Regions from separate parts of the Pseudomonas sp. NY15435 genome, predicted to be linked through region 2. Evidence: predicted binding sites of a transcription regulator. Region 2 holds the regulator's gene; each other region holds the start of a gene.

Region 1 (3,271 bases), on a different contig from region 2:
CCGAGCAGCGCCACATGAGCGCAGAGGATGTTTACAAAGCGCTGATGGAGGCGGGTGAGGACGTTGGTCTGGCCACTGTCTACCGCGTCCTGACCCAGTTCGAAGCCGCCGGCCTGGTGGTGCGCCACAACTTCGATGGCGGCCATGCCGTCTTCGAACTGGCCGACAGCGGTCACCATGACCACATGGTCTGCGTCGATACCGGCGAAGTCATCGAGTTCATGGACTCGGAAATCGAGAAACGCCAGAAGGAGATCGTCAAGGAGCGCGGCTTCGAGCTCGTCGATCACAATCTGGTGCTCTACGTGCGCAAGAAGAAATAAGCGTACGCAGATGCAAAAGCGGCGACCCTCGGGTCGCCGTTTTCGTTTGGGGCTTCCATGTAGGAGCGAGCCTGCTCGCGAACAAAATTCCCGGTTGCCTCAGGGCCAAGCAGTTCGCGAGCGAGCTCGCTCCTACAGGTCAGTTCTGGACTGCGGAATCGACCATCTTGCGAGCGTGGGCCAGGGATTCCTTGGTCAGGTCGACGCCGCCGAGCATGCGGGCGATTTCTTCGATGCGCTCGGACTTCTTCAGGTTGGCCACGGCGGTACGGGTTTCGCTGGTGTCGCGGTCCTTGTGGACGAACAGGTGCTGGTGTCCCTGTGCTGCGACTTGCGGCAAATGGGTGACCGTCAGTACCTGGCCGCGATCGCCCAGGCGGCGCAGCAGTTGGCCGACGACTTCGGCGGTGGGGCCGCCGATGCCAACATCCACTTCGTCAAAGACCAGCGTGGGAGTGCGTGAGGTCTGCGCGGTGATCACCTGGATCGCCAGGCTGATGCGCGACAATTCGCCGCCCGAGGCAACCTTGGCCAGGCCCTTCAGTGGTTGGCCGGGGTTGGCGCTGACGAGGAACTCCAGCTGTTCCAGACCATTCACCTGAGGCTCATCGGAAGTGGCGTCGCGCAGTTCGATGGCGAAGCGGCCCCCCGGCATCCCCAGTCGCTGCATCTCCACTTCCACGGCCTTGGCAAGTTGCGGTGCGGCGGTGCGACGAAGCTGGCTGAGCTCTGCGGCCTTCTCCTGGTAATGGCGGGCGTAGGCGGCGAGCTCCTCGCCCAGGCGGTCGACGGCTTCGTCGTCGGCGTTCAGCGCTTCGAGTTCGTCCAGCAGACGCTGCTGCAAATCCTGTAGTTCATGGGGCTGGACGCGGTGTTTGCGCGCGAGGCTATAGATGGTGTCCATCCGCTCTTCCAGTTGCTGAAGGCGCAGGGGGTCGGCGTCGAAGTGGTCGACGAAGCGGTTCAGTTCGCCGATGGCCTCTTCCACCTGGATTTGCGCGCTGGACAGCAGGTTCACCGCTTCGCCCAGCGCGGCGGGCTGGCTCTGGAAAGCGGTGAGGCGGTTGAGGCTGGAGGTCAGCGCCGACAGCACGTTGCCGGCATCGCTCTCGCTGCACAGTTCGACTACTTGGCGGCAGGCGGCGATCAGGCTGCCGGCATTGCTCTGAGTCTTGTGCTCGGCCTCCAGTGACTCCAGTTCGTTGTCGCCCAGGCCGAGGTTTTCCAGCTCTTCCAGCTGATAACTGAGTAGTTGGTGGCGGGCGCGCTGCTCTTCGCCGTTGCGCGACAGGCGGTCCAGTTCCTGGCGGGTCTGCTTCCAGCGCTGCGCGGCAAGATGCACCTGGCGCGCCAGGTCCTGACTGCCGGCGTACTCGTCGAGCAGGCGGCGGTGGGTATCGGCCTTGAGCAGCGACTGATGCTCATGCTGGCTGTGGATATCGATCAGCAACTCGCCCAGGTGCTTGAGGTCGCCCAGCGGGCAGGGTGAGCCGTTGATGTAGGCGCGCGAACGGCCTTCGGCGGTGATCACTCGGCGCAGGATGCACGGCCCGTCCTGCTCCAGGTCGCGCTCGGCGAGCCAGTCGCGGGCTTCGGCAATCGCACTGACATCGAAGCTGGCGAGAATGTCTGCCTTGTCGGAGCCGGGGCGCACCACGCCGCTGTCGGCGCGGTCACCGAGGGCGAGGCCGAGGGCGTCGAGCATGATCGACTTGCCGGCGCCCGTCTCGCCGGTGATCACGGTCATGCCGGCGGCGAGCTCGAGATCGAGGTGCTCGACGATGGCGTAGTTGTGCACAGACAGGTGAACCAGCATGGGCGGCGGCTCCGTAGAAATGTCTGGTTATTTATACAGTATTTTCGGCCGCTGGCAATTCTCCTTCGTCGTCTGTGGGGTGCTTGATGTGGGTGCCTTGAGCTTGCCGCCCTTGAAGTCAAAAAAAGGCGCCCCATATAGTCGGCAGAGCCGCGGACCATTGGGTTCGCTTTGTTTTCAAAGGCTTATTTTCTTTTTTAGGAGAGTGGCATGTCTGACGAACAACAGACTCAGGATTCCCAGTTCAACGAGCAGCCGGAAACCGGCGCTACCGGGGACCTGAACGCCCGCGTGCTGGAGCTGGAAGAACAGGTCGCCGCGGCGAAGGATCAAAGCCTGCGTGCCGTCGCTGAATTGCAGAACGTCCGCCGCCGTGCCGAGCAGGACGTGGAGAAGGCGCACAAGTTCGCCCTGGAGAAATTCGCCGGCGACCTGCTGCCGATCGTCGATACCCTCGAGCGCGCGCTGGAGATGTCGAACCCGGAAGACGAAGCAATCAAGCCGATGCGCGAAGGCATCGAGCTGACGCTGAAGATGTTCCACGACACGCTGGCGCGCTACAACCTCGAGCCGGTCGACCCGCACGGCGAGCCGTTCAACCCCGAACACCACCAGGCCATGGCCATGGAAGAGAGCATCCGTCTCGAGCCGGGTAGCGTGGTCAAGGTGTTCCAGAAGGGTTACCTGCTCAACGGTCGCCTGCTGCGTCCGGCCATGGTCGTGGTCAGCAAGGCACCTGAACAAACTCCGCCTTCGATCGACGAGAAGGCTTGAAATCCACCACCCGGTCCCCATCTGGGTAATCAACCGAGCCAAAGACCCGCAACAGGGTCAGCGCGGAATCTAATTTCTGGAGAGTGAAATATGGGCAAAATCATTGGTATCGACCTGGGGACCACCAACTCCTGTGTGTCCATCCTGGAGAACGGTAACGTCAAGGTCATCGAGAACGCCGAAGGCGCTCGTACCACCCCGTCGATCATCGGCTACGCCAACGACGGCGAAATCCTGGTAGGTCAGCCGGCCAAGCGCCAGGCCGTGACCAACCCGACCAACACCCTGTACGCCGTGAAGCGCCTGATTGGCCGTCGCTTCGAAGAAGACGTCGTACAGAAAGACATCAAGATGGTGC
Region 2 (3,271 bases):
GCGCGAATAGCCTCCATCAGCTCGCGCACCTGGCGCGGCGACTCGATGTTGCGGGCAAAGATGATCAGGCCACCGACTTCCGGGTGGCGCAGGATCTGACGGTCCTCGGCGGTCAGCCAGGTGCCGCCGATGTCGAGCATCAGGGAGCCTTGCATGTGCATTCCTTTCAATTCAGTTGCGCCGCCTGCCAGTCGGGACAGTCGGCCTCTTCGATTCTGACCCGGCAATGGAGCGGCACCCGCGGGAAGAGTTCCAGCAGGTCGTCATTGCGCAGGCGGATACAGCCGTGGGACAGCGGCATGCCCATGGGCTCGCAGTCGGGCGTGCCGTGCAGGTAGATGTAGCGACGGAAAGTATCGACCTCCCCCATCCGATTGCGCCCCGGTTCGCAGCCACTGAGCCACAAGATGCGCGTAAGTATCCAGTCGCGACCGGGAAAGGCCTCGTTAAGCTCGGCCGACCAGGTCTCGCCGGTCCAGCGTCGCCCCTTCAGGACCGCATCTTTGGGCAAGCCCTCGCCAATACGTGCACGGACCTGGTGCAAGCCGCGCGGCGTGCGGCCGGAGCCGTTGCGCTCTCCCGCGCCGTTGGCGGCGCTGGATACCGGAACACGCACGACAAGACGCCCCGCGGCAAAGCCGTAGAGCATCTGGTCAGCAAGGGAGATATGGAGAAGATCAAGATCAGCCATGGCCGGCTACTGTAGCCGATCGGGCCGGCGCAGCCCAGCGCGAAGCCGGGCCCGGATCAGACCTTGGCGGGAGCCTGTGCGGCGCTCGACTTGGTGCGCGGCTTGAGCTGGGCACCGGCCAGCGACGGATCGCTCACACCGCTATCGGCACGCATGCCGGCAGCAAGGAACGGCACCATCAGGCGCATCACCTGCTCGATGGAAGTGTTCACGCCGAAATCGTTCTCGGCCATGGCGCGCAGTGCCTTGATGCCGGACATGCTGAACACGGCGGTACCCAGCATGAAGTGCACGCGCCAGAACAGCTCCAGCGGCGGAAGGCGCGGCGCGGATTCATGCACCAGCAGCATGTAGCGGCGGAACACCTTGCCGTAGACCTCTTCGAGGTACTTGCGCAGATGGCCCTGGCTCTGGCTGAAGGCCAGACCCAGCAGGCGCATGAAGATCGACAGGTCGTTGCCGCTACGAGGCTTCACCGCCATGGCCTGGACCACGAGCAGTTCCAGCAGCTCTTCCAGGGTAGCGCGCGGCGCATCGGACTTGGCCTGGCGGCGATCCAGTTCCTTTTCAAGGCTGGCGCAGAACGGGCCGAGGAAGCGCGAGAAGACTGCCTGGATCAACGCCTTCTTCGAGCCGAAGTGATAGTTCACCGCCGCGAGGTTCACCCCCGCCTTGCTGGTGATCAGACGCAAAGAAGTTTCGGCGAAGCCTTTCTCCGCGAACAACTGTTCCGCAGCATCCAGGATGCGTTCGACGGTTTCCGACTGGGCCATGGCTACTCCGCCTGACAAACACTTGTTTGAAACATACGTTTCAGCGTCTTGTATTGTCAAGCAAAGTGCGATGGATTGTTACCAATATCATGGCAATGCGACGAGACACCGTACTTATCCTAAATAAGAAGACAGCAAGACGCTTGCCAAAGACCAAAGGTTACATGCACGAACGTTCCACTGACAGCCGCGGCCAATAAAAGCATTGCCAGCCCGCCATCACTGTATATAATCCCAGGCACTGTATAAAAAGCCAGAGTATGGACATGCTGAAGCTCACGCCGCGCCAAGCCGAGATCCTCGCCTTCATCAAACGCTGCCTGGAAGCCAACGGCTACCCGCCCACCCGCGCGGAAATCGCCCAGGAGCTCGGCTTCAAGTCGCCCAATGCTGCCGAGGAGCACCTGAAGGCCCTCGCCCGCAAAGGCGCCATCGAAATGACCCCGGGCGCCTCCCGTGGCATTCGCATCCCCGGCTTCGAGCCCAAGACTGCCGCCAACGACGACGAATTGCCGATCATCGGCCGCGTCGCCGCTGGCGCGCCGATCCTCGCCGAGCAGAACGTCGACGACACCTGTCGGATCAACCCCACCTTCTTCAACCCGCCGGCCGACTATCTGCTGCGTGTGCGCGGCCAGAGCATGAAGGACGTCGGCATCATGGATGGCGACCTGCTCGCCGTGCATGTCACCCGCGAGGCGCGTAACGGCCAGATCGTGGTTGCCCGCCTGGGTGAAGAGGTAACGGTGAAGCGCTTCAAGCGCGAAGGCAGCAAGGTCTGGCTGCTTGCCGAGAACCCGGAGTTCGCCCCCATCGAGGTCGATCTCAAGGAACAGGAACTGGTCATCGAAGGCTTGAGCGTCGGCGTGATCCGTCGCTAACAGGAGACATCCATGCAGTACCCGCAGCCGCAGAACCTGCCGCAACTCCCGCTGTTCCAGGAAGCACTCTGGGCAAGCGGTACTGCTCCCCTGCTCCCAGAGCTGATGGAAGAAGAGCCCATCGCCGATGAAAGCGCCTTCAGCGAAATTGCCCTGCGCGGCCTCCCCGGCCAATGCCTGATGTTACTGGCGCCGATGCTCCGCGAACTGAGCGAGGAAAGTGACTCGCGCTGGCTGACCCTGATCGCCCCGCCGTCCAGCCTGACGCCGGACTGGCTGCGCAAGGCCGGCCTGAACCGCCAGGGCATCCTGCTGCTACCGGCCCGCGACCAGGCCGCAGCGCATGCGCTGGCCTGCGAAGCGCTGCGCCTGGGCAACAGCCACACCGTGGTGAGCTGGCTGAACCTCAGCGCGAAAGCGCGCACGCAACTGTCCCGCGCTGCCGTCGCCGGCCAGGCGCAGAGCCTGAATATTCGTCTGGGTTGATTGGAGCGAGAAGCTTCGCCGCGAACGCGGCGAAGCGGAAGAACTCAGTGCAGGACGCGAGGGCCTTCGTCGTCCATGCTCATGTCGCCACCTTCGGCGAGACGACCAGCCATCTGTACACCGACATTGAACATCGCCTTGGCGATCTCGATGTGTTGGCCCTGCAGGAAGCCCTTGGCATCGGCAGAGAACTCCAGGGTCACCAGCGCCTCCTCCTCGTCCGCACGACGCAGCACAATGCGCCCGTCAGGCAGCTCGACAATTTCCAGAAATGAGGTTGGCATAGCGACGTTCTCCACAGCAGAACGCGTAGTGTAACAGCCACATTCGCTACACCCTAGCCAAAGCTTGCGCGGACCGACCGGAAGGCCGGCACGCCGTGAGGCAGGGATCAGAGCTCGGTGAGCGATGCGCGGAAGCGCAGCACCAGATCCTTCAAG
Region 3 (3,271 bases), on a different contig from region 2:
TCCTATTACGCCGCGACCGCCCGCGACCGTCAGCATTACCCTTCCCTCACGGGGGATGTGCGGGCGGACGTCTGCGTGATCGGCGGCGGCTTCACCGGCGTGAACGCAGCCCTGGAGCTGGCCCGGCGTGGCCACTCCGTGGTGCTGCTGGAAGCCCGGCGCATCGGCTGGGGCGCCAGCGGGCGCAATGGCGGGCAGCTGATCCGTGGCATCGGCCACGACGTCAGCGGCTTCGCCAAGTACGTCGGCGAAGAAGGCGTGCAGTATCTAGAGCAGGCGGGTGTCGATTCGGTGGCCCTGGTCGCCGAACGCATCCGTGAGCTGGATATTGAGTGCGACCTGCGCTGGGGCTTCTGCGAGCTGGCCAATACCCCGGCGCAATACGCCGCCATGGTCCGCGAGCAGGAGTCGCTGAGCACCTCGGACTACCCGCACGAGACCCGGCTGGTGCCGCCGGAGCGCATGCGCGAAGTGGTCGCCAGCGACTGCTACGCCGGCGGACACGTCGACATGGGCTCGGGCCACCTGCACCCGCTCGACCTGGTGAAGGGCGAAGCCCGCGCGGCCAAGGCCTTCGGCGCGCAGATCTTCGAACAGAGCCCGGTGCTGCGTATCGAGCACGGTGCGACCGCTGTCGTGCACTGTGCGCAGGGCCGCGTACTGGCGAAGACCCTGGTGCTGGGCTGCAATGCGCACCTGGAAGAGCTGGAACCCAAGCTCACCGGCAAGGTGCTCCCCGCCGGCAGCTACGTGGTGGCCACCGAGCCGCTGTCCGAGGAACTGGCGGCACAGCTGATCCCGCAGAATATGGCGCTGTGCGACCAGAAAGTGGGACTGGACTACTACCGCCTGACGGCCGACCGCCGCCTGCTGTTCGGCGGCGCCTGTCACTACTCCGGGCGCGACCCGGCGGACATCGGCGCCTACATGCGGCCGAAGGTGCTCAAGGTGTTCCCGCAACTGGAACAGGTGAAGCTCGACTACCAGTGGGGTGGCATGATCGGCATCACCGCCAACCGCTTCCCCCAGGTCGGCCGGCTGAAGTCGCATCCCAATGTGTACTTCGCTCAGGGCTATTCCGGCCACGGGCTGAACGTCACGCACTGGTCGGCCAAGCTGCTCGCCGAGGCCATCCACCAGGGCGAGAGCAAGGGGCTGGACCTGTTCAGCGCCGTGCCCCACCTGACCTTCCCCGGCGGCAAGCTGCTGCGCTCGCCGCTGCTGGCGCTAGGCATGGCGTGGTATCGGGTGCGCGAGCTGATTGGCTGATCAATCGCGCTGCTATAAAGGAAAAGCCCCCGATTCGGGGGCTTTTCCTTTGATCTCTGCCGATCTCGGCCGTGGGATCGGATAATCGCGGACGGAGTCCGCTCTTACAGAAGACTCCAGACCAACCGCCATTGACGGCGCCTTTCCACCGGATAAACTGTATATCCATACAGCATTATTCGAGCTATCCCATGCCCTGCCACCCCATCCCCCTCCCCCGGCCCTGCCACCGGGCGCATGACTGTCGCCGCTTGCCGGCCGGGAGGCCGTGATGGGTAGCGTGGTCGCACTCGATACCCTGTTTCACCAGCGCCAGGTCTGGAAGGGCCAGCCCCAGGGGCTGCCACCCAGCCAGCAGCCCACCGGTCATGCATCGCTGGACGCAGCCCTGCCCAGCGGCGGCTGGCCGGAAGCGGCGCTCAGTGAAATTCTCCTGGCTGCCGAAGGCACCGGCGAACTGCAACTGGTCTGGCCGACCCTTGCGCGACTCAGCGCAGCAGGCGAGCGCATCGTGCTGGTCGCACCGCCCCATGTGCCCTATCCGGCCGCCTGGCAGGCCGCCGGCGTTGCTCTGAACCAGCTCGCCATCGTCCAGGCCAGTGGCCGTGATGCGCTCTGGGCCGCCGAACAGTGTCTGCGTTCGGGCAGCTGCGGCGCCGTACTGTGCTGGCCGCAGCAGGCCGACGACCGCGCCCTGCGTCGCCTGCAGGTAGCCGCCGAAACCGGGCAGACCCTGGCTATCGCCTACCGCTCGCAGCGTGAAGCGCTCAACCCGTCGCCCGCCGCGTTGCGCCTGGCGCTGGACGCCAACCCGGCGCAGTTGCGCGTACTCAAGTGCCGTGGCGGCCTGGCGCCGGCGCGGCCTATTCCGCTGCCCTGGCACTGAGGCCGGCATGCTCTGGGCCTGCATTCTCCTGCCGCAACTGGCGATGGACGGCGTGCTCCGTGGTCGTCCCGAGCCGGACGCCGCCCTGGCACTGCTCGCCGGGCCAACCCAACGCCGTGTGCTGCAGGCGGTGAACCCGGCGGCGCGGGCGCTGGGCCTCAAACCTGGCCAGTCGCTCACCGCCGCCCACGCACTGAGTCGCGATTTCGAAACCGCCGAGTACGACCTGCGTGAAGTGCAGCACGGGCAGAACCTGCTGGCCGCCTGGGCTTACGGATTCAGCTCGCAGGTCAGCCAGCATTACCCGCGCGCGCTGCTGCTGGAGGTGCAGTCCAGCCTGCAGCTGTTCGGCCCCTGGCCACGCTTCGAAGCTCGTCTGCGCGAGGAGCTGAACGGGCTGGGCTTCCGCCACCGCATCACCGCCGCACCCAACCCGGCGGCCGCACGCATCCTCGCCAACGGCCACGATGGCCTGGCCATCCACGACAACGACCAGTTGCGCTCGTACCTGGGCAGGATGCCGCTGGAGCGCCTTGGCCTGGAGCGCGATGCCGCCACCTCGCTGAGCCGCATGGGCCTGCGCAACTTGCAGCAACTGCTCGCCCTGCCCCGCGAAAGCCTGGCCCGGCGCTTCCCACCACAGGTGCTGCGGCAGGTCGACACCTTGCTCGGCCAACGGCCGTTGGCCCTGGAGTTCTACCGGCCGCCAGATCGCTTCGAATCGCGCATCGAACTGAACTTCGACGTGGAATCCACCCAGGCACTGCTGTTCCCGCTGCGCCGCCTGACCGCCGATCTCGCCGCCTTCCTCGCCGGGCGCGACAGCGGCGTGCAGCGCTTCATCCTCCATCTGGAACACCACGAAGGCAGCGACACGCAGATGCCCGTCGGCCTGCTCAGCGCCGAGCGCGAGGCGGCCATGCTCTTCGAACTGAGTCGGGGTCGTCTGGAACAACTGCAATTGCGCGCCGCGGTTCACAGCGTGCGACTCATCGCCGACGACCTGCCGCCCTTCGTGCCGCAACACCGTGAGCTGTTCGACGACCGCCCGCAGCAATCGCAGCCCTGGGAACAACTGCGCGAACGCCTGCGCGCGCGGCTCGGCGACGACGCCGT

What was found. The regulator LexA, encoded in region 2, represses DNA repair genes until DNA is damaged. The targets are predictions, from matches to a motif close to CTGTNTNNNNANACAG.
Region 1: a site for LexA is predicted at 2,163-2,178, ahead of recN (DNA repair protein RecN). Genes of this name have one in related genera too.
Region 3: a site for LexA is predicted at 1,427-1,442, ahead of imuA (translesion DNA synthesis-associated protein ImuA). Genes of this name have one in related genera too.

What each region holds. Positions count from the first base shown of each region.
Region 1 covers NZ_JBLUQA010000011.1:75,137-78,407, reverse strand. Annotated here, with positions in the region: gene fur (ferric iron uptake transcriptional regulator) at 1-323, shown strand, start outside; gene recN (DNA repair protein RecN) at 463-2,139, opposite strand; gene grpE (nucleotide exchange factor GrpE) at 2,350-2,913, shown strand; gene dnaK (molecular chaperone DnaK) at 3,004-3,271, shown strand, end outside.
Region 2 covers NZ_JBLUQA010000003.1:49,965-53,235, forward strand. Annotated here, with positions in the region: gene nagZ (beta-N-acetylhexosaminidase) at 1-155, opposite strand, end outside; gene ACNFH5_RS07440 (L,D-transpeptidase family protein) at 167-691, opposite strand; gene ACNFH5_RS07445 (TetR family transcriptional regulator) at 748-1,464, opposite strand; gene lexA (transcriptional repressor LexA) at 1,731-2,345, shown strand; gene sulA (SOS-induced cell division inhibitor SulA) at 2,358-2,831, shown strand; gene ACNFH5_RS07460 (hypothetical protein) at 2,876-3,115, opposite strand; gene ACNFH5_RS07465 (DUF6586 family protein) at 3,223-3,271, opposite strand, start outside.
Region 3 covers NZ_JBLUQA010000005.1:533,927-537,197, reverse strand. Annotated here, with positions in the region: gene ACNFH5_RS15325 (NAD(P)/FAD-dependent oxidoreductase) at 1-1,269, shown strand, start outside; gene imuA (translesion DNA synthesis-associated protein ImuA) at 1,541-2,155, shown strand; gene ACNFH5_RS15315 (Y-family DNA polymerase) at 2,163-3,271, shown strand, end outside.